DNA from 3 places in the Umezawaea sp. NPDC059074 genome. Region 3 is predicted to be linked to each of the others. Evidence: riboswitches for the same ligand, from Rfam matches in the RefSeq annotation. Region 3 holds a riboswitch; each other region holds the start of a gene.
The links. A riboswitch is a leader RNA that binds a small molecule or an ion and turns the genes downstream of it on or off. The one in region 3 is predicted to bind glycine.
Positions count from the first base shown of each region.

Region 1: another riboswitch for glycine. It lies ahead of gcvH (glycine cleavage system protein GcvH); the one in region 3 lies ahead of gcvT (glycine cleavage system aminomethyltransferase GcvT).
Region 2: another riboswitch for glycine. It lies ahead of gcvP (aminomethyl-transferring glycine dehydrogenase); the one in region 3 lies ahead of gcvT (glycine cleavage system aminomethyltransferase GcvT).

Region 1 covers NZ_JBHYHC010000107.1:16,914-24,413, forward strand. The annotation lists gene ACFWW9_RS34155 (ABC1 kinase family protein) at 1-1,044, shown strand, start outside; gene ACFWW9_RS34160 (glutathione peroxidase) at 1,101-1,589, shown strand; gene galE (UDP-glucose 4-epimerase GalE) at 1,623-2,576, opposite strand; gene ACFWW9_RS34170 (L-rhamnose mutarotase) at 2,697-3,089, shown strand; gene ACFWW9_RS34175 (L-serine ammonia-lyase) at 3,076-4,449, opposite strand; gene gcvH (glycine cleavage system protein GcvH) at 4,449-4,829, opposite strand; glycine riboswitch at 4,984-5,076, opposite strand; gene ald (alanine dehydrogenase) at 5,308-6,420, shown strand; gene ACFWW9_RS34190 (hypothetical protein) at 6,811-7,011, shown strand; gene ACFWW9_RS34195 (hypothetical protein) at 7,018-7,500, shown strand, end outside.
Region 2 covers NZ_JBHYHC010000001.1:77,721-85,220, forward strand. The annotation lists gene ACFWW9_RS00355 (CDP-alcohol phosphatidyltransferase family protein) at 1-289, shown strand, start outside; gene gcvH (glycine cleavage system protein GcvH) at 367-768, shown strand; gene garA (glycogen accumulation regulator GarA) at 882-1,346, shown strand; gene ACFWW9_RS00370 (MerR family transcriptional regulator) at 1,343-2,047, shown strand; gene ACFWW9_RS00375 (bifunctional nuclease family protein) at 2,220-2,693, shown strand; gene ACFWW9_RS00380 (MerR family transcriptional regulator) at 3,100-3,666, shown strand; gene ACFWW9_RS00385 (glycoside hydrolase family 9 protein) at 3,712-5,475, shown strand; glycine riboswitch at 5,672-5,767, shown strand; gene gcvP (aminomethyl-transferring glycine dehydrogenase) at 5,929-7,500, shown strand, end outside.
Region 3 covers NZ_JBHYHC010000013.1:63,849-71,348, reverse strand. The annotation lists gene ACFWW9_RS09385 (hypothetical protein) at 250-411, shown strand; gene ACFWW9_RS09380 (helix-turn-helix transcriptional regulator) at 656-1,147, shown strand; gene ACFWW9_RS09375 (hypothetical protein) at 1,257-1,625, shown strand; gene ACFWW9_RS09370 (DUF3817 domain-containing protein) at 1,651-1,953, shown strand; glycine riboswitch at 2,022-2,109, shown strand; gene gcvT (glycine cleavage system aminomethyltransferase GcvT) at 2,322-3,422, shown strand; gene glyA (serine hydroxymethyltransferase) at 3,442-4,707, shown strand; gene ACFWW9_RS09355 (hypothetical protein) at 4,861-5,508, opposite strand; gene ACFWW9_RS09350 (class I SAM-dependent methyltransferase) at 5,681-6,925, shown strand; gene ACFWW9_RS09345 (DUF1295 domain-containing protein) at 6,922-7,500, shown strand, end outside.

The DNA of each region.
Region 1 (7,500 bases), on a different contig from region 3:
CGGAACCTGGCCGCGGTCGCCGCCGCGTCCGACGGCCACGACATCGGGCTGCCGACCGTGCACGAGGAGCTGTGCACGGCCAGGGTCCTGGTGATGGACCGGCTGTCCGGCGTGCCCCTGCGGTCGGCCGGGCCGCTGCTGGACGAGCGGGGCGCGGACCGCGGCGAACTGGCGCGCACGCTGCTGACGTCCCTGCTGCGGCAGGTGATGCTGGACGGGGTGTTCCACGCCGACCCGCATCCGGGCAACGTCATGCTGCTGACCGACGGCCGCTTGGGGCTGCTGGACTTCGGGTCGGTCGGCCGGATCGACGCGCAGCTGCGGGCCGCGCTGCAACGGCTGCTGCTGTCCTTCGACCGCGGCGACCCCGCGGGGCTGTGCGACGCGCTGCTGGACCTCGTGAGCAGGCCGGACGAGATCGACGCCCAACGCCTGGAGCGAGCGCTGGGCCAGTTCACGGCCCGCCACCTGAGCGCGGGCACGCGGCCGGACGTGGAGATGTTCGGCGACCTGTTCCGGCTCGTCTACCGGTACGGGCTGAGCATCCCGCCGGAGATCGCCGCGGTGTTCCGCGCCCTCGCGACGCTGGAGGGCACGCTCGGTGCCCTCGCTCCCGGCTTCAACATCGTGGTCGAGTCGCGGGCCTTCGCCACCGCCCGGATCGGCGAACGCCTGACGCCGGAGTCGTTGCGCGGCGCGGTGGTGGAGGAGCTGCACTCGCTGCTGCCGATGCTGCGCCGCCTGCCCCGGCGGGCGGACCGCATCACCAGCGCGCTGGAGCAGGGGCGGCTGGGGATGAACGTCCGGCTGTTCGCCGACGACCGCGACCGGCGGTTCGTCACGGGCCTGCTGCACCAGGTGATGCTCACCGGACTGGGCGCGACGGCCGGGATCATGGCCGTGCTGCTGATCGGCACGACCGGCGGCCCGCAGGTCGTGCCGGGCGTCGACCTGCACCACCTGTTCGGCTACAACCTGCTGGTCATCAGCGTGCTGCTGGGGCTGCGCGTGGTCGTGACGATCTTCCGGCCGCGCGGGGCGTGAGGGGGCCGCCGAGACGTAGGGTGGACGGTAGACGGGTCCACTCGAAAGGCGACGACTTGAGCATCTACGACATTCCGGTCACCACGATCTCCGGCGAGCCGACCACGTTGGAACCGCTGCGCGGCAAGGCCGTCCTCGTGGTGAACGTGGCGTCCAAGTGCGGCTCGACCCCGCAGTACACGGCGCTGGAGCAGCTCCAGAAGCAGTACGGCGACCAGGGCTTCTCCGTGGTCGGCTTCCCGTGCAACCAGTTCATGGGCCAGGAGCCGGGCACGTCGGAGGAGATCGCGACGTTCTGCTCCACCACCTACGGCGTGACGTTCCCGCTGTTCGAGAAGGTCGAGGTGAACGGCGAGCACCGGCACCCGGTCTACGCCGAGCTGACCAAGGCCGCCGACGCCGACGGCAACGCCGGTGACGTCGGCTGGAACTTCGAGAAGTTCCTGATCAACCCCGACGGCGAGGTCGTGGCGCGGTTCCGCACGCCGGTCCAGCCCGACGACGAGCGGGTCGTGAAGGCCATCGAGGCCGTCCTCCCCGCGTGACGCGGTGGGGAGCCCCGGTCGCGGGGCTCCCCGTCACGGACGCGAGCGGTGGAACTCCCAGGCGTCCGCGATGATGTCCTTCAGGTCCGGCTTCGCCTGCCGCCACCCGAGTTCGGTGCGCGCCTTCTCGGCGGACGCCACGCTCGTGACCGCGTCGCCCTCGCGGCGGGGCGCGGTGCGGGTCGGCACCGGGTGCCCGGTCACCTCGCGCACCGCCTCGACGACCTCCAGGTTCGAGAAACCCCGGCCGTTGCCCAGGTTGTAGACCTTGTGCTTGCCCGGCTCGGCCGCCTCCAGCGCGAGGACGTGCGCCGACGCCAGGTCCTCGATGTGGATGTAGTCGCGCACCGGCGTGCCGTCCGGCGTCGGGTAGTCGTCACCGAACAGCAGGAACTCGTCCCGCTTGCCCGCGGCCACGTCCAGCACCATCGGGATCAGGTGCGTCTCCGGCGTGTGCCGCTCGCCGAGGTGCCCGCTCGCGCCCGCCGCGTTGAAGTACCGCAGCGACACCGCGCCGAGCCCGGACGCCTGGCACTCCCACGGCAGCATCATGTCCACAATGGACTTGCTCGCGGCGTAGGGGTTCTGCGGGTCGACCACGGCGTCCTCGGCCAGCGGCTCCAGGCCGTTCGCCGCGTACATCGACCCGGTCGAGGAGAAGATCAGCCGCTTGACGTCGTTGGCGCGCATCGAGTCCAGCAGCGTCATCGTGCCGCGCACGTTCACGTCGAAGTACAGCTCGGGCTTGCGCACCGACTCGCCGACGGAGATCTTGGCCGCGAAGTGCAGCACCGCGTCGAACGACGAGTCGACCACCTGCGAGGCCGCGCTGAGCGGCAGCTCGTGCAGCACCGCGCCCTCCGGCACGTTGTCCACGAAGCCCGTCGACAGGTCGTCCAGCACCTCGACCTCGTGCCCGGCGGCCACCAGCGCCGCGACCGTCGCGCTGCCGATGTACCCGGCGCCGCCCGTGACCAGCAGCTTCATCCAAGACTCCCCGCGTAGTGGTCCCCGACTCGGGCCCGACCCTACGCGGCGGCACGGAGAGCGCCGACACATCGGACGTCTGTACGCTCGCGGCGACGGTCCACGGACGAAGGAGCAGCGATGTCGGCTTCCGCACCACAACGGCACATCCGAGTCGTCGGAGTGCTGCCCGAGAAGCGCGAGGAGTACCTCCGCCTGCACGAGGTCGTGTGGCCCGACGTCGAAGCCCGCCTCACCGCCAGCGGCATCACGAACTACTCGATCTTCATCCTGGGCGACCGGCTCATCTCGTACTACGAGTACGTCGGCGACGACTACGAGGCGGACATGGCCCTCATCGCCGCGGACCCCGTCACGCAGGAGTGGTGGACCCTCACCGACCCGTGCCAGGTCCCCGTTCCGGAAGCGGGCGAGGGCGAGCTGTGGGCCGACGCCACCGTGGTGGCACCTCCGCTGACGCCGCACCCGCGCGTGGAGCGGGGCTCCACGCGCGGGGCGGTCAGCACTCGATGACGTTCACGGCCAGGCCGCCGCGCGCGGTCTCCTTGTACTTCACGGACATGTCCGCGCCGGTGTCGCTCATGGTCTTGATGACCTTGTCCAGCGACACGAAGTGCGAGCCGTCGCCGCGCAGCGCCATGCGGGCCGCGGTGATCGCCTTGATGGCGGCCAGCGCGTTGCGCTCGATGCACGGGATCTGGACGAGCCCGCCGATCGGGTCGCAGGTGAGGCCCAGGTTGTGCTCCATGGCGATCTCGGCGGCGTTCTCCACCTGTTCGGGCGTGCCGCCGAGCACCTCGGCGAGACCGCCGGCGGCCATCGAGCAGGCCGAGCCGACCTCGCCCTGGCAGCCGACCTCGGCGCCGGAGATGGACGCGTTCTCCTTGAACAGCACGCCGACCGCGCCCGCGGTGAGCAGGAAGCGGACCACGCCGTCGTCGGACGCGCCCGGCACGAACCGCGTGTAGTAGTGCAGGACCGCGGGCACGATGCCCGCCGCGCCGTTGGTCGGGGCCGTGACGACCCGGCCACCCGCGGCGTTCTCCTCGTTGACGGCCAGCGCGAACAGGGTCACCCAGTCCATGACGCGCAGCGGGTCGGTGGCGAAGTGCTCGCCCGCCAACGTCTTGCGCATCTCGGCGGCCCTGCGGCGCACCTTCAGCCCGCCGGGCAGGACGCCGTGCTCGGTGCAGCCGCGCTCGACGCACTCCTGCATCACGTGCCAGATCCGCAGGAGCCCTTCGCGGATCTCGGCCTCGCCGCGCCACGACTGCTCGTTCTCCAGCATCACCGAGCTGATCGACAGCCCGGTCTCCCTGGTGCGGGCCAACAGCTGGTCGCCGGTGAGGAACGGGTGCGCCAACGGGGTGTCGTCGGCCTTGATCTTGTCCGCGCCGCTGGCGTGCTCGTCCACCACGAACCCGCCGCCGACCGAGTAGTACACGGCGTGGTCCAGCGACTCGCCGCCGTCGGCGAACGCCTCGAAGCGCATCCCGTTGGGGTGCACGGGAAGCGACTTGCGGCGGTGCATGACGAGGTGCTTGTCGTGCACGAACGCGATCTCGTGCCCGCCGCCCAGCCGCAGCCGCCCGGTCCGCTTGATCTCCTCGAACCGCTCGTCGGCGGCCGCCGGGTCGACCTCCTCCGGCTTGCAGCCCTCGAGCCCGAGCAGCACGGCCTTGGGGCTGCCGTGGCCGTGGCCGGTCGCGCCGAGCGAGCCGAACAGCTCGGCGTTCACCCGCGTCACGCCGTCCAGCAGGCCGCGCGAGCGCAGCCGGTCGACGAACATCGACGCGGCGCGCATCGGGCCCACCGTGTGCGAGCTGGACGGCCCGATGCCGATGGAGAACAGGTCGAAGACGCTGATCGCCATTAGCTGCCCGTCAGTTCCGCGTACTTCGCGGCGGTGAGGAGGCCCTCGGCGTTCTCGACGCGCACCTTGAACAGCCACCCCGCCGCGTACGGGTCGGTGTTGACCAGGGCCGGGTCGTCGACGACGCCCTGGTTGACCTCCACGACCTCGCCGCTGACCGGCGCGTACAGGTCGCTGACCGACTTCGTCGACTCCAGCTCGCCGCAGACGTCGCCGGAGGTGACGGTCGTGCCCACCTCGGGGAGCTGCACGAAGACCAGGTCTCCGAGGGACTCGGCGGCGTAGGAGGTGATGCCGACCGTGACCGGCTCCTGCGTGCCCGGCTTCCAGTCGACCCACTCGTGTTCCGGGGTGTAGAGCAGGTGATCGGGGTACTCCACAGCGGCACTCCACGGGTCTGGGGGATCAGCGCGCGCCAAGCACGCCGACCTCGGTGTCGGTCCGACTCCCCCTCTGTCATGGGACCTGAGAGCTTCACCGCGCGAACGCGGCTTGCACCGTGGGTGCGCGCCTGGGCACGCTTTCCAGAGTCGCCTCGCCCGAGCGGTTCTCGTTGCCTGAGAGTGTGCGGGGTACTTGCTCCTTCGGCGCCCCGGCAGCTGCCGGGGTCTCTCCCGCTCGGGTTGCGGCGCCGCGAGGGCGCCTCGGCCGTTCTTCAGTTGGCGATCGAGCTGAAAGCTATGTGCCCACCGAACGGGTGTCAACGCGCGTACGACGGGCCTCACCCGGCGGCGTTGTGCCGGCAGGCCAAAGCGACCCCTATCGGGTAGTGCGGCGAGCACGATGACAGCGAACGGGGTATGCCGGACCTTTGAGGCAACAGCCCAGCTCCCGCCCCTCGTAGTCGAAGGAGTCACCGTGCGGATCGCCGTCCCCCGCGAGATCAAGAACCACGAGTACCGCGTCGCGTTGACCCCGGCCGGTGCGCACGAGCTGACCCGCCGCGGCCACGACGTGTTCGTCGAGGCCGGCGCGGGCCTCGGTTCCGCGATCACCGACGCCGAGTACGAGGCGGCGGGCGCGAAGGTGCTGGCCACGGCCGACGAGGTGTGGGACCAGGGCGAGCTGGTGCTCAAGGTCAAGGAGCCCATCGCGGCGGAGTACCACCGCCTGCGCGCCGGGCAGGTGCTGTTCACCTACCTGCACCTGGCCGCCGACCTGCCGCTGACCGAGGCCCTCATCGCGTCCGGCACCACGGCCATCGCGTACGAGACGGTGCAGACCGCGAACGGCGCCCTGCCGCTGCTGGCCCCGATGTCCGAGGTCGCGGGCCGCCTGGCCCCGCAGGTCGGCGCGTTCGCGCTGATGAAGCCGTCCGGCGGCCGGGGCGTGCTGCCCGGCGGCGTGCCCGGCGTGGCCCCCGCGCGCGTTGTCGTCATCGGCGGCGGCGTGGCGGGCGTGAACGCCGCGACCATCGCCGTCGGCATGGGCGCGGACGTGGAGATCCTCGACACGAACGTGGACCGGCTGCGGCAGATCGACGCCCAGTTCGGCGGCAAGCTCCGCACGGTGGCGTCGAACAGCTACGCGGTCGAGCAGGCCGTGCTGGAGGCCGACATGGTGATCGGCGCGGTCCTCGTGCCCGGCGCCAAGGCCCCCAAGCTGGTCAGCAACGAGCTGGTCTCGCGGATGAAGCCCGGCTCGGTGCTGGTCGACATCGCCATCGACCAGGGCGGCTGCTTCGCCGACTCCAGGCCCACGACCCACGCGGACCCGACGTTCCAGATCCACGAGTCGGTCTTCTACTGCGTCGCGAACATGCCCGGCGCCGTGCCGCGCACGTCGACCTACGCGCTCACCAACGTGACGCTGCCCTACGCGGTCGCGCTGGCCGACAAGGGCTGGCAGCCCGCCCTGCGCGCCGACAAGTCCCTCGCGCTCGGCCTCAACGTGCACGCGGGCAACCTCGTGAACCTGCCGGTGGCGGAAGCCCTCGACCTCCCGCACACCCCCCTCGACCAGGTCGTCTAGGCGACTGCGTGACAAACCGGGCAGCTACTTCGGTAGCTGCCCGGTTTGCGTTTGAGCAGGTGATCGCGGCCCGTGGCGATTCCGGGCGTGAAAAAGCGACCCGCTCAACCAGCCTGGGGGTCACTGGGAGCGGGCCGCCACGCACAAGCTTAGACAACAACCGGCCGCCGTGCCCAGTTGGCCCACCGATTCGAGACCTGAGACTTCGGGGTCGTGGACCACTGCCCGTGTTCGACCCTCAAACAAACGAGTGAATTACCCGAACACCAGTACTCCCCGGGGTCCCCACGACCGATGGACGTAGCAGGGGCCAGCATCGCTACGCAGCGGGTTCGACCGCTCTCACCCCGTTAACCCCGGAAGCCCGAGCACACTCCGTTAGGAGCGCACATGGCTGAACCACAGGGCTGGATCGACTGCCACGACCCCTTCGGCAGGGACCGCTCGATGACCGTTCTCGTCGAGGACGACCGAGTTCTGCTGGTCGCGCCCCCCGGAGAATCCGCTGTGATGTCCGCCACCCAGACCCGGCGGCTGCACCAGCTCCTCGACCAGGCCGCGGCGACCTCCGCCGCGCCCGAACAGGGGTGACGCGCGGTGGAAGAGGCACTGCGCAAGGCCGTCCTGCAACGGCTCGCGCTGCTCGACAAGGTCGCTGAGCAGGGCGAGGCGGAGTCGCTCGTGCCGCTCGCGCGGTCGGAGATCCACCGCCTCGCGGACGGCTGGCGACTGCTGCTGACCGTGCACCAGCCGGACGAGGACAGCCGGTGCCGCGCGTGTCCCGGCTGGCTGCGCCGCAGGCGGTGGCCGTGCCAGATCTGGACGATGGCGCACCAGCACCTGATCGGCGAGGGGGTAGCGCACCGCGACCGCCGCAAGCCGTTGCGCAATCCGTTCACTCGAACGGGGCTGGACCCGGTCGCGGCCGAGCCCGCGTTCCCGACGACCGAGTACGACGACCTCGACCTCGACGAGATCCCGCCGGAGACCTCCGCGGAGCGCACCACCGAACTCCCGGTCGTGCCCGCCGCCGTCGAAGCCGGTGTGCACCGCGCCCCCGTCGTGAGCAGGCCGCGCCAC
Region 2 (7,500 bases), on a different contig from region 3:
CCTCGTGGGCCGGGAAGCGCTGGTCGGCGTGTTCCTGCTGGTCCTCCGCCGGTTCGGCTACGGGCCGTTCGAGGTGAGCTACCTCGGCAAGGCCGCGACGTTCAACCTGCTCTACGCCTTCCCCGTCCTGCTGCTCGCGCAGGGGGCCTCGACCGCCGCGCAGATCGCTCGCCCGATCGCGTACGCGTTCATGCTTTGGGGTGGTGCCTTGTACCTCTGGTCCGCCGGCCTGTACCTGTACCAACTGGTGCTCGCCGCGCGTCGCACTCCGGGGGTGGTGGCTGCCTGAACGGGTGAGCCACGTGGGAAGATCACGCCTCGACAGGCAGACGGACTCGTCCATCCGGGCGAGCGGGGAAGACCACCATGAAGGAGCGCACCGCGGTGATTCCCGAGGAGCTCAAGTACACCGAGGAACACGAGTGGGTGCAGCGCACAGGTGACAGCACCGTGCGCATCGGCATCACGGACTACGCCCAGCAGCAACTGGGCGACGTCGTGTTCGTCCAGCTCCCCGAGCTCGGCGAAACCGTCGACGTCGGCCAGACGCTCGGCGAGGTGGAGTCCACCAAGAGCGTCTCGGACATCTACGCGCCGCTCGCCGGCGAGGTGGTCGCCCGCAACGACTCGCTCGACCAGGAGCCGGACCTGGTCAACACCGACCCGTACGGCGAGGGCTGGATGATCGAGCTGCGACTGGCCGACCCCGCGGCGGTCGAGGACCTGCTCGACGCGGCCGCGTACCAAGAGCTGGCGGCGGGGGAGTGACGACGATCTTCCGACGTCTTCTCGGCCTGTTCGGGAGCCGCTCCTCGGGTGGGGAATCGGGCACGATAGGTTCTAGTGGTCTCGACGGTTCCAGCAGCAGGAGGAGAGCTCAGGTGAGCACGAACGACGGGCCAGGCGTTCCGCCAGAGCAGTCCCCGGAGCGGACCTCCGTTTTCCGGGCGGATTTCCTCGCAGACGTGGAGGGTGCCGAGGCACCCGCGCAGGAGCCCGCGGTCGCGGGCGTCGACGCGCTCCCCGCCGGGTCAGCCCTGCTGGTGGTGAAGCGCGGCCCCAACGCGGGGTCCAGGTTCCTGCTCGACCGCGACACCACCAGCGCGGGTCGGCACCCGGACAGCGACATCTTCCTCGACGACGTGACGGTCTCCCGGCGCCATGCCGAGTTCCGTCGTGAAGGCGGGGAGTTCGTGGTGATCGACGTGGGCAGCCTGAACGGCACCTACGTCAACCGCGAGCCGGTCGACCAGGCCGTTCTCGCGAACGGCGACGAGGTGCAGATCGGCAAGTTCCGCCTCGTGTTCCTGACCGGTCCGGGAGCCGGGGGCCAGGGGCAGCAGTGACGGCTGCCGGGCGGCCACAGCGCGGTGGGTTGAGCATCGGGGCGGTGCTGGCACAGCTCCGTCCCGAGTTCCCCGACGTGACGATCTCGAAGATCCGCTTCCTGGAATCCGAGGGGCTGGTCCGCCCGGCCCGCACTGCCTCGGGCTATCGGCAGTTCACCTCGGTGGACGTCGACCGCCTGCGCTTCGTGCTGGCCGCCCAACGGGACCACTACCTCCCGTTGAAGGTCATCAAGCAGCAGTTGGACACCGCCGACGAGCCGCCGAGGCGCGCGCTGATGGCGGTGGAGGGCGTTCCGACGGCCGAGCACTTCCAGCAGGCGGCGTCGACGGCCCGGCTCACCCGCGAGGAGCTCCTGGCCCAGTCGGGCCTCAGCAAGACGATGCTGGCGGACCTGGAGCAGTACGGGATCGTCCGCTCCGGCGCGGCCGGGTTCTACGACCCGGACTCCGTGCTGGTCGCGACGACCGTGCGCGCGATGGCCGAGTTCGGCATCGAACCCCGCCACCTGAGGGCGTTCCGGGCGTCCGCGGACCGCGAGGTGGGTCTGCTGGAGCAGATCGTCACGCCGCTCTACCGGCAGCGCGACGCCGACGCGCGCGGGCGGGCGGAGGAGGTGCTGCGGGAACTGGCAGTGCTCTCGGTCACGTTGCACACACTGCTGGTGAAGGCGGGCCTGCGCGGTGTCGCGGGTGGATAGCGCTTCCGGGCAGCTCACGGCCGCTTGACCGCGGTGTCCGCATCGTGATGTCGAAGTGGACACCAGTGGGGCACTGGGCCCGCTTGGCGGGTAGCGTCGAAGATGTACGTGGAGGATCCTCGTAGTCGTACGGGGACGCCGTGGTTCAGCGCGCTGAGGGAGGCGATACCCGATGAGCGAGATGCGCGTCGTGGGAGTGCGGGTGGAACTGCCCGCCAACCAGCCGATCCTGTTGCTGCGCGAGACCGAGGGCGAGCGGTACCTGCCGATCTGGATCGGCTCCGTCGAGGCGACGGCCATCGCACTCGAGCAGCAGGGTGTGCGGCCCGTCCGGCCGCTCACGCACGACCTCCTCAAGGACGTCATCGGCGCTCTGGGGCGCCAGCTGGAGCAGGTCCGCATCACGGACCTCCAGGAGGGCACGTACTTCGCCGAGCTGGTGTTCGACGGCGACGTGCGGGTGTCCGCGCGCCCCAGCGACTCGGTGGCGCTCGCGCTGCGGGTCGGCGTCCCGATCCACGCGGACGAGTCCGTGCTCGCCGAGGCGGGCCTGATCATCCCGGACGAGCAGGAGGACGAGGTCGAGAAGTTCCGCGAGTTCCTCGACTCCATCTCGCCGGAGGACTTTCGAGGGGCCGACACCTGAGTCGGACACCTGAACGCGCCGAGAGGGCCACTCACGAGTCTCGTGGGTGGCCCTTCGTGCGTCCGCGGCCGTGTGGCGCGACGACGCAGCGTGACGGCGTTCGCGGAGACCGCACTTTGAGGGGTCCCACGGTCGCGCTACCCAATGTCATGGGCGTTCGGCTAAACGATCACTAAACGTCACTCGAACGGGTCAAGTGGGCGTAATCTCTCACCCTCAGGTTGAGGGTGAGGAAATACGTGTACCGCGCGTCGCGTTGACCTGCCCCCAACCCGGTCCTACCGTCGAACTCGAGTGAATTGCGACGGTGTGATTCCACAGCGTGGCCCTTCACGGCCGGTGTTCCCCGACTGCGGGACCACCGGTGACGGTCGCCGGTCGTCAGACCGGCCGAGGGGAGGCAGGCGTGGCAGAGGAAGCGCCCATCCGGGCCGGATCCGGGGAACAAGGTGAGCTGTTCCCGGACTCCTCGCTGCCAGACGAGTACGTCGGCTACCGCGGGCCCGCCGCGTGCCAGATCTCCGGCATCACCTACCGCCAGCTCGACTACTGGGCGCGCACCGGACTGGTCAACCCGACGATAAGGAGTGCCCAGGGCTCGGGCAGCCAGCGGCTGTACTCCTTCAAGGACATCCTCGTCCTCAAAGTGGTGAAGCGGCTGCTCGACACCGGTGTCTCCCTCCAGAACATCCGGGTCGCCGTCGAGCACCTGCGCAAGCGGGGCGTGCAGGACCTGGCCAGGATCACGCTGTTCAGCGACGGCACGACCGTCTACGAGTGCACGTCCCCCGAGGAGGTCGTCGACCTCCTCCAGGGCGGGCAGGGCGTGTTCGGCATCGCGGTGAGCGGGGCCATGAGGGAGATCAGCGGCACCATCCACGAGTTCCCCGCCGAGCGCGCCGACGGGGTCGAGATCGACGGCGTCAGCAACGACGAGCTGTCGCAGCGCAGGCGCAACCGGGCGATCGGCTGAGCACCTCGGCAGGTCGCCCGCTGCTCCGAATGCCATAGTCCGGGCGTGCACCCACGCCTGGTTCCCCTGATGTCGGCGGCCCTGCTCGTCACCGCCGCCGCGTGCTCGTCCTCGACCGAGGGGTCGGCCCGGATCCGGGTCGACCAACTGGGTTTCGTCACGGACGGCGTGAAGCACGCCTACCTGATGGCGGCGGACGCTCCGGAGTCGTTCCGGGTCGTGGCCGAAAGTGGAACGGTTGTGCTCGAAAGCGCTCCGTCATCGACGGCGGCCCGCTGGAGCGACGCCTATCCAGCCGTGCGCGTGCTCGACCTGACGGCCGTGACCACTCCCGGCCAGTACCGCGTGGAGGCCGCCGGGGCGGTGTCCCCGCCGTTCCGGATCGACGCGGCGCAGGCCCTGTTCGCCGGTCCCGTCGCGGACACCGCGCGCTTCTTCGTCACCCAGCACGACACGGCCCACACGGCCGACCGCGCCGCCGACGTGTACGCCGCCCCGCGCTACGACCCGGACGGCAAGACCCTCCTCGACCCGGCGTTGACCAAGGTCGGCGGCCCGGTCGACGTGTCGGGCGGCTGGTTCGACGCGGGCGACTTCCTCAAGTTCACCCACACCACGTCCTACGCCACGGCCCAACTGCTGCTGGCCCAGCGGGACTCGCCGGTCCACTCCGACGCCGTCGCCGCCGAGGCCCGCTACGGCCTGGACTGGTTGGGGCGCGTGTGGGACGGCTCCACGCTGTACGCCCAGGTCGGCATCGGCGCGGGCAACGAGGGCGTGCTGACCGACCACGACGTGTGGCGTCGCCCGCAGGACGACGACGCGCTCGACGTGGCCCCCGGCGACCCGAAGTACCACGTCAAGCACCGCCCGGTGTTCCGCGCGAACGAGCCGGGCACACCCGTCAGCCCGAACCTCGCGGGCCGCGTGGCCGCCGCCTTCGCCCTGTCCGCCCAGGTCGCCCCCGACCCGACGAGCGCCCGCCGTTCCCTGGACACCGCCGCGACCCTGTTCGCCAAGGCCGACACCAGCGGCGCTCCCTTGGTGACCGCGTTCCCCCGGACCTTCTACCCCGAGACGGCGTGGCAGGACGACCTGGAGTTCGCGGCCGTGGAACTGGCCCTGGCAGGCCGCACCTTGGGCGACCCGCGCTCCGCCGACTGGCAGACCGCCGCCGCCCGCTGGGCCACGGCCTACCTGGACTCGGACACCCGCGGCACGCTGGGCCTGGCCGACGTGAGCGCCCTCGCCCACGCCGACCTGGCCCGCATCTCGGACGGCCCGCTCAAGGAACGCCTGGTCACCGACCTGGAACGCCAACTGGACGAGGGCGTGTCCCGAGCCGCGAAGGACCCCTTCGGAGCCGGGGCGGTCTACACCGAGTTCGACTCCGTGCCCCACACGTTCGGCCTGGTCATCACCGCGGCCCTGCACCACTCCGTCACGGGCGACAGCCGCTACGACGCCTTCGGCACGACCCAACGAGGCTGGGCCCTGGGCGCGAACGCGTGGGGCTCGTCCTTCGTGATCGGCATCGGCACCACCTTCCCCCGCTGCCCCGAACACCAGGGCGCGAACCTCACCGGCGACACCCCCACCGGCGCGGTCGTGAACGGCCCCAACGCCGCCACCCAGTTCACCGAGCTGAACGCCTTCGAAGGCATGAAACCCTGCACCGTGAACGACTTCGAGCCCTACGACGGCCACGACGCCAGGTACGTCGACCACGTCGGCGCCTGGCAAAGCGTCGAACCCGCCATCGACTTCACCTCCACCGGCCTCCTCGCCTTCGCCCTCTCCGCCCGCTGACCTGCCCGAACGTCACCCCGCCAAAACTGTCGGACCCCCCACGTACTGTCGGATTCGGGGGGCCTTCACGACCGGGGGACCTCCGCCTCGGCGTGGATGACCGTCGGGGGAACGGCCGGTGGACGGCGGGCAGTGATCCGCGTCGCGCCTGCGCCGTGCCGGTCGGCCCGGCGGGTACGATCGGCGCGTAGTCGCATGACCCCGTGCGGGAGAGTCCGGACCCGGCGAGGTTCGGCGCCGAAGGAGCAAATCCTCCCCGGAACCTCTCAGGCGCAAGGACCGCACGGGATAGACGCCTCTGGAAAGTGGGCCGGTTCCTCGGTCCCGCCGACGGTGAAAGCCCGACCCCGGTCGGGTGAAGCTCTCAGGCGCCCGCCGAGCGGGTTGGAGACAGAGGGGGAGGGCAACGGCAGAGCTTTGCCCGCAGCCCGATCCTCGCCGGAGGCGCCTTCCATGACGCAGGACCGCATTCCCCTCGCCGCTCTCGAGCACGGCACGCCGTTCGCCGACCGCCACGTCGGGCCCCGGCCCGCGGAGTTGGCCCGGATCCTCGACGTCATCGGCGTGGGGTCGTTGGAGGAGTTGGCGCAGCGGGCCGTTCCGCCGTCGATCCGCGAGGGCGACCTGGTGCTGGACCTGCCGGATCCCGCGACCGAGACCGAGGCGCTGGCCGAGCTGCGTGAGCTGGCCTCCCGCAACCGCCCGATGACGCAGATGATCGGCCTCGGCTACTACGGGACGATCACGCCGCCGGTGATCCGCCGCAACGTGCTGGAGAGCCCGGCCTGGTACACGGCGTACACGCCGTACCAGCCGGAGATCTCGCAGGGGCGGCTCGAGGCGCTGCTGAACTTCCAGACGATGGTGGGCGACCTGACCGCCCTGCCGCTGTCGAACGCGTCCATGCTGGACGAGTCGACCGCCGCGGCCGAGGCGATGACGCTGGTGCGCCGCGCGGGCAAGTCGAAGTCGACCAAGTTCGTGGTCGACGCCGACACGTTCCCGCAGACGATCGCCGTGATCGAGACCCGCGCCGAGCCGCTGGGCATCGAGGTCGTGGTCGCGGACCTGTCGCAGGGCATCGAGGGTCTCGGTCTCGGCGGCGACTTCTTCGGCGTGCTGCTGTCCTACCCCGGCGCGTCCGGTGTCGTGCGGGACCACGAGTCCGTCATCGCCGAGGTCCACAAGGCCGGGGCGAACGCGGTCGTGGTCGCCGACCTGCTGGCGTTGACGCTGCTGCGCCCGCCGGGCGAGATCGGCGCGGACGTCGTCGTGGGCACGACCCAGCGCTTCGGCGTCCCGATCGGCTTCGGCGGCCCGCACGCCGGGTACATGGCGGTCCGCGCCGGCCTGGAGCGCCAGCTGCCCGGCCGTCTCGTGGGCGTGTCCGAGGACGCCGACGGCAACCGCGCGTACCGGCTCGCCCTCCAGACCCGTGAGCAGCACATCCGCCGCGAGAAGGCGACCAGCAACATCTGCACCGCGCAGGTGCTGCTCGCCGTGATCGCGTCGATGTACGGCGTCTACCACGGTCCCGAGGGCTTGCGGGCCATCGGCACGCGTGCCCACCGCATGGCCACGGTCCTCGCCGCGGGCCTGCTCGAAGGCGGCGTGGACGTCGTGCACGGCGAGTTCTTCGACACCGTGCGGGCGCACGTGCCGGACCGCGCGGCCGAGGTCGTCGAGGCTGCCCGCGCGCTGGACGTCAACCTGCGCCTGGTCGACGACTCCACCGTCGCCATCGCGTGCGACGAGACCACGACCCGCGCGAACCTGGTCGACGTGTGGCAGGCGTTCGGCGTTCAGGTGCCGGACGTGGACGCGCTCGACGCCGACACCGCCGACGGCATCCCCGCCGAGCTGCGCCGCACGTCGGAGTTCATGACGCACCCGGTGTTCCACCTGCACCGCTCGGAGACGGCGCTGCTGCGCTACCTGCGCGCCCTGTCCGACAAGGACGTCGCGCTCGACCGCAGCATGATCCCGCTCGGCTCCTGCACGATGAAGCTGAACGCCACGGCCGAG
Region 3 (7,500 bases):
GATTGTCGGGCGAGACGCCCGTACCCAGGTCATCGTCCCGGCGAAGCGGGACCTTGAGCGGCCATTCGGGTGATGCTGGAGGGTCGCTTGACGCCATCAGGCGGCGGATCTTGGGTCCGGACGGGGGCAGGAGGCGTGTTCGACGTTCATCATCCGGGTGAATGGGGGACCATGTCGGGTGACGCGGCGTGCACCCGGTCGTCACCGGGGGTCCGCCGGCACGTACCTGAGCGGACGGAGTGGCTTGACGTGAACACGAAGAAGGTGGTCGTGCTGGCGGCGGTCGCGCTGGTGCTGTTCCTCCTGATCACCCGCCCGGTTGAGTCCGCGGACGCGGTGTCGCAGGTGCTCGCCTGGCTGCGCCAGGGCGCGGAATCCATCATCACGTTCGTCCGGAGCCTCTTCGGCTAGTAGCTCCGCGCCCGGTTCGTCCCGCTTCGCCGGGTGTCGCGGCCCGCCGCCACGGGGGCCGCGACAGCCGTGTCAGACCCGTCACCCACGGTGACACGGCCCCCGCGCCGTTGAGCCTTATGGGTGGAATAGGGGCTATAACACCCTGGTAACGGGGTTACTGACAAACAAGGGTCTAGCGGTTGCCCAAACCGTTGAATACGGTGCGCTGCATTGGCTGATCTTCGACCCCAGGGAGGCATAAATGGTCGAGGACTCCGGAGTCGACGAACTGCTTAGGCAGTGGGCGGCGGAGCGGTCGGACGACGCTGAGATGCAGGAGGTGAACCGGATCAAGAACGCCTGGCTGGCGGAGGCACCACCCAGCGCGTCGCCGGGGATCCCCAGCCAGCGGGCGAACGGTGGACCACGAGGCGTGGTGCGGGTCGAGTCGGCCAGCCCCGCGTACGTGGCGGCTATGCGGAGGAGGGCGCCCGAGGTGCCCGAGGTCCTCCTGGAGGCGGCGGCGAGCTACTGGCAGCTCGTGGGCGACCTCGCCGAGGCTGAGCAGTGGTGGGACGCGGGCATCAGCCCGTTGGACCAGCGCGCTCTGGACTACCGGGTGGCCGGGCTCCTGCCCGCCGACCTCGGTCGTCGACTCGGTCCGATGACGGTGCTCCAGCACCTGCGTCGGGGCAGCGCGGCGGCGTGGTGCGTCGCGCGTCTTCAGCGGCAGCGCCGGGACGGCGTCGCCTAGGACGGTCGGCGGTCCGGAAACGGGAGTGGGCTCCGAGGCGGAGCCCCAACCCTTGGGTCACCCGGCCCTGGACCTCCAACCGCGGTACCGCCGGTGCTAGCTTTGACTGGTGTCCGGCGGCCCGATCACCCCCCAGCGCGTGTCCATCGCGCTCCTCTGCGTGGTCACGCTGGTGGGTTGTTGCGGTCTCGCGTGGTGGCAGTGGACGAGGTTCGAGTCCGCCGCGGGGACCTTCCAGAACCTCGGCTACGTGTTGCAGTGGCCGCTGTTCGGACTCTTCCCGGCCTTCATGGTCTGGCGCATCCGCAGGCTCGACGCGCAGCGCGGGGCGGAGGCCCCGAAAACCGAGCCGCCCGTGGACGCGCCCACGCCTGTCGTTACCGTTGACGCCGTCAGTGCTCCCGTCGTGGACGAGGACGACGAGCTGGCGGTCTACAACCGCTACCTCGCCGACCTGAACGCGCGGGACTCGCGGTAGCGGAGCGAAGGCGGTCGGACGGGCGATGAGCGGTGCGTTGAACCGGTTCAGGTTCATGGCCTACGTGGTCGGTGTCGGCCTGCTCCTGCTGGTCGTGGCGATGCTGTTGAAGTACGTCGGCGACGCCCCCGGCATGGTCAAGGTCGTCGGCCCGGTCCACGGCTTCCTCTACGCCATCTACCTGGTCGTCGCGGTCGACCTCGGGCTCAAGTCCCGGTGGTCGATGAAGGGCACGATCCTGGTGCTGCTCGCGGGCACGATCCCGTTCCTGTCGTTCTACGCGGAGCGCAAGGTGGTCGAGCGCGTCCGCGAGGGCGTCCCACTGTGAGGCGACCCCTGTTGACCTGCGGCACGGCCTGCGAATAGCGTCTGGGCACATCAACTGAACACGGCCGTCGATGGCGCGCGGAAGAGTCCCCGCGAGGGGCGCCGAAGGAGCAACTCCTCCCCGGAATCTCTCAGGCACAGGTACCGCGCGACGCAGGCAACTCTGAAAAGCAGGCGCACCCGCGCGCCTCGCCCACGGTGCAAGTCGCGCTCGCGCGACGAAGCTCTCAGGCTCATGACAGAGGGGGAGGCTCGCTCACAGGAGGAGTCTCGCCGATGACCGTGTTCCCACTGCCCGCCGCCGGTCGACTCGACGCCCACGCGGCGGAGTCGGCCGTTGAGCATGCCCACCAGGGAGGATCCACCCAGATGGAAAGCCGTCGGACGCCGCTGCACGCCGAGCACGAGGCGCTGGGCGCCATGTTCACCGACTTCGCGGGCTGGCGGATGCCGCTGCGCTACGACAGCGAGCTGGTCGAGCACCACGCGGTCCGCACGACGGCCGGCCTGTTCGACCTGACGCACATGGGCGAGATCGTGCTGGAGGGCCCCGAGGCCGGCGCCGCGCTGGACTACGCGCTGGTGGGCCACAGCTCCGCGATCGGCGTCGGCCGCGCCCGCTACACGATGATCACCCGGGCCGACGGCGGGGTGCTGGACGACCTGATCGTGTACCGACTGGGTGAACTCGAGTACCTCGTCGTGGCGAACGCCTCCAACGCCGAGCTGGTGTTCGGCGAGCTCGTCGAGCGGGCGAAGGACTTCGACACCACCGTCGTGGACAGGTCGACGGACTACGCGCTGCTCGCCGTGCAGGGCCCCAACTCCACCGCGATCGTGGCGGGCCTGACGCCGACCGACCTGGCGACGGTGAAGTACTACGCGTCGTACCCGACCGAGGTCGCGGGCACGCCGGTGCTGCTGGCCAGGACGGGCTACACGGGCGAGGACGGCTTCGAGCTGTTCGTGGCCCCCGCCGACGCCCCCGCCGTCTGGGCGGCGCTGCTGGAGGCGGGCAAGGACCACGGGCTCAAGCCCGCCGGGCTCGGCTGCCGCGACACGCTGCGCCTGGAAGCCGGGATGCCGTTGTACGGCAACGAACTCGACACCGCGCACACCCCGTACCACGCGAACCTCGGCCGGGTCGTCAAGCTCGACAAGCCGGGCGACTTCGTCGGCCGCGACGCGCTGGCGAAGGTCGCGGAGTCCGGTGTGGACACCACGCTGGTGGGGCTCAAGGCCGCGGGCCGCCGGGCGCCGAGGCACGGGTACACCGTGCTCGACGCGGACGGCGCCGCGGTCGGCGAGATCACCAGCGGGGCGCTGTCCCCGACGCTCGGGTACTCGGTGGCGATGGCGTACGTGGCCAAGTCCAGCGCCGAGCCCGGCACCAAGCTGGCGGTCGACGTCCGAGGCAGGCAGGAGCCCGTCGAGGTCGTCGCACTGCCGTTCTACAAGCGCGCCAACTGATCCGGTCAAGGGAGATCACATGTCCGACCACTTCACCACCTCCCTCGCGGAGTTCGACCCCGAGGTGGCCGACGCCGTCGCCGCCGAGCTCGCCCGCCAGCAGAACACGCTGGAGATGATCGCGTCGGAGAACTTCACGCCGGTCTCGGTGCTCCAGGCGCAGGGCTCGGTGCTCACCAACAAGTACGCGGAGGGCTACCCCGGCCGCCGCTACTACGGCGGCTGCGAGCACGTCGACGTCATCGAGCGCCTCGCGATCTCGCGGATCAAGGAGCTGTTCGGCGCGGGCTTCGCGAACGTGCAGCCGCACTCCGGCGCGCAGGCCAACGCCGCCGCGATGTTCGCGCTGCTCAACACCGGCGACACGATCCTCGGCCTCGACCTGGCGCACGGCGGCCACCTGACCCACGGCATGCGGATCAACTTCTCCGGCAAGCTGTACAACGTGGTGCCGTACCACGTGTCCGATTCGGACGGTCTGGTCGACATGGCCGAGGTCGAGCGCCTCGCCGTGGAGCACCAGCCGAAGCTGATCGTCGCGGGCTGGTCCGCCTACCCGCGCCAGCTGGACTTCGCCGAGTTCCGCCGCATCGCGGACTCCGTCGGCGCGTTCCTGATGGTGGACATGGCCCACTTCGCCGGCCTCGTCGCCGCGGGCCTGCACCCGAGCCCGGTGCCGCACGCCCACGTGACCACGACCACCACGCACAAGACCCTCGGCGGTCCGCGCGGCGGCGTGATCCTGTCCAACGACGCCGACATCGCGAAGAAGATCAACTCCGCGGTGTTCCCCGGCCAGCAGGGCGGCCCGCTGGAGCACGTGATCGCGGGCAAGGCCGTGGCGTTCAAGCACGCGGCGAGCCCGGAGTTCGCCGACCGCCAGCGCCGCACGGTCGAGGGCGCGAAGATCCTCGCCGACCGCCTGCTCCAGCCCGACGCCGCCGCGGCGGGCATCAAGGTCCTCACCGGCGGCACCGACGTCCACCTGGTCCTCGTCGACCTGGTCGCGTCGGAGCTGGACGGCAAGCAGGCCGAGGACCGCCTCCACCAGGTCGGCATCACGGTCAACCGCAACGCGGTCCCGAACGACCCCCGCCCCCCGATGGTCACGTCCGGCCTGCGCATCGGCACCCCCGCCCTCGCCACCCGCGGCTTCGGCGCGGCCGACTTCACCGAGGTCGCCGACATCATCGTCGCCGCCCTCCAGGCCGAGCCGGACTTCACCGAACTCCGCACGCGCGCCGAGGTCCTGGCCGCCAAGCACCCGCTGTACTCGGACCTCTGATCCCGGTCCCGGCACACGAGAACGGCCCCCGCGGTGCGGGGGCCGTTCTCGTTTCTCACCGCGAAGCGAATGAGCGGCAAGACAATCGGGTGACCAGTGAAGCCCGGCCCCTTCCCCGGGGCCGGGCTTCACTGGTCTACCAGTGGTTTCGCACTACGCGGCGGGGGCCGTCACGCCCGGCGGCAGGCACTGGACGTTGCGCTTGCCATCCGGCTGGATGACGAACCACGTGCCGCCAACGCCCTGGCCCGCCCACTTGCCGGGGCCCGGGTCCTTGGAGTACGTGTACAGCGCCCAGCCCGCCAGGGTGACCTGGGTCTTGCCGTCGGCGCGGACGATCGTGCCGACGAGGGCCGGGTCGACGCCTTCGAGCTGCGGGGTGGAACCCGCGGCGACCTCGACCGGCGGCCAGGTCTCGGCGCACTTGTCGTTGCAGTTGGACGCCGGCGGCTTGGGGGTGTCCTTGTCGAAGCGGTACAGCGTGCGGCCGTCGCCGTCCTGCACGACGTCGCCCATCTTGTCGACGGTCTTGGCGACCAGTCGGATGTTCGACACGGCGGGGGCGGCGGGGGTCTGGGCGGCGCTCGTCTGGGCGCCCGCGGCGGGAGCCACAGCCTCGCTGCTGGTGGCCGGGGTGTCGTAGCCGTAGTCACCCGGCGCGGCAGCTGCCTCCACCGCGGAACCGGTCTGAGCCACGTTGGTGCCCTGAACGCCAACGGCGTTGGTGCTCCACATGACCAGGGCGAGCACGGTTGCCATGCCGCCTGCAACGGCGATGGCGATGCGGTTACGTCGGATCACTTCTCAACTCCTCCTCGTCCGTTCATTCGCTTCACTGGAGCAATACGGCCGGTCCGCGTGAGCGGTTCAGAACCGAACCGAAAACAATCTGGAGACGAACTACAGCTACCCGTCTTGGCTCAGGAGGCTCGTGGTGGTCGGTACCGGTGGAGTGGCAGGTCAGCTTGCCTCGGTGGTCGAGAAGGTGCTCGGAACGGCACTGCCGATCGGGCTGAGGGCGTGGGACGGGAGCAGCGCGGGGCCGACGTCCGGCCCGGTGGCGGTCATCCGGTCCAAGCGCGCGCTGCGCCGCCTGGTGTGGAACCCGAACGAGCTGGGCCTCGCCCGCGCGTACGTGGCGGGCGAGCTGGACGTGGAGGGCGACCTGACCGACGGCCTCGCCCGGTTCTGGGAGCTGGCCCGCGCGGGCGCGCTGCGCGTCGGCAAGCCCAAGCCCGCGGACGTGCTCGGCGCGGCGCGGGTCGCGCTGCGGCTCGGCGCGCTCGGCCCGCGGCCCGCCGCCCCCGGCGAGGAGGCCCGGCTGTCCGGCACGCGGCACACCCGCGGCCGCGACCGGGCGGCCATCGCGCACCACTACGACCTGAGCAACGACTTCTACCAGCTCGTGCTCGACCCGAGCATGGCGTACTCCAGCGGCTACTGGACGTCGGACAGCCCCGAGTACACCGTCGCCGACGCGCAGCGCGACAAGCTGGACCTCGTGTGCCGCAAGCTCGGCCTGCGCGAGGGCATGAGGATGCTCGACGTCGGCTGCGGCTGGGGTTCGATGATCATCCACGCCGCGAAGCACTTCGGCGCGTCGACCACCGGCGTCACCATCTCCCGCCAGCAGCACGCGCACATCAAGAAGCGCGTCGCCGACGAGGGACTGGAAGACCTGGTGACCGTCAAGCTCCAGGACTACCGGGAGATCGACGACGAGCCGTTCGACGCCATCTCCACGATCGAGATGGGCGAGCACGTCGGCGAGGAGAACTACCCCGAGTACGCCTCCACCCTGCACCGGCTGCTCAAGCCCGAGGGCAGGCTCCTGCTCCAGCAGATGTCCCGCGGCGCGAACGCCCCCGGCGGCGGCGCGTTCATCGAGTCCTACGTGGCCCCGGACATGCACATGCGGCCGGTCAGCGCGACGGTCGGCCACCTCGAGCGCGCCGGGCTGGAGATCCGTGATGTGGAAGCGCTGCGGGAGCACTACGTTTGGACCGTGCGCGCCTGGGCCGCGACGCTGGAAGAGCGGTGGGACGAGGTCGTCGCGCTGGTCGGCGAGGGCCAGGCGCGGGTGTGGCGCCTCTACCTGGCCGGTGGGGCGCTGACCTTCGAGGAGGGGCGGATGGGCGTGGACCAGATCCTCGCGGTGCGGCCGAGCGTGAACGGGACCAGCGGTATGCCGAGGATCCGCGACTGGGTGGTGCGGTGAACGCCGGAGCCTTCGGCCTGAACGTCCTGCTCACCGCCGTCTTCGTGCTGGTGCTCGTGTCGGCGCTGTTCACCGCCGCCAAGGCGCGCGGCCGCTACGACGTGATCGACGTGTTCTGGGGCGTCGGCTTCGCGATCATCTCCGTCGTCACGCTGCTGATCGCGGGCCCGACGCCGCGCGGCCTGCTGGTGGCGCTGCTGACGGTCGTGTGGGGCGTGCGCCTCGGCGCGCACATCCACCTGCGCAACCACGGCAAGGACGAGGACCCGAGGTACGTCGCGATCCTCAAGCGCCGCGGCGTCCTGGGCATGTACCGCGTGTACGTCACGCAGGCCGTGGTCATGGTGCTGGTGTCGCTGCCGGTGCAGGCCGCGTCGTACGAGACGGCCGCGCTGGGCGTGCTGGACTACCTCGCCGTGCTGGTGTGGGTGGTCGGGTTCGTCTTCGAGACGGTCGGCGACTGGCAGTTGACGCGGTTCCGCAACGACCCGGCCAGCAAGGGCCAGGTCATGGACCGCGGCCTGTGGCGCTACACCCGCCACCCGAACTACTTCGGCGACGCGGTCGTGTGGTGG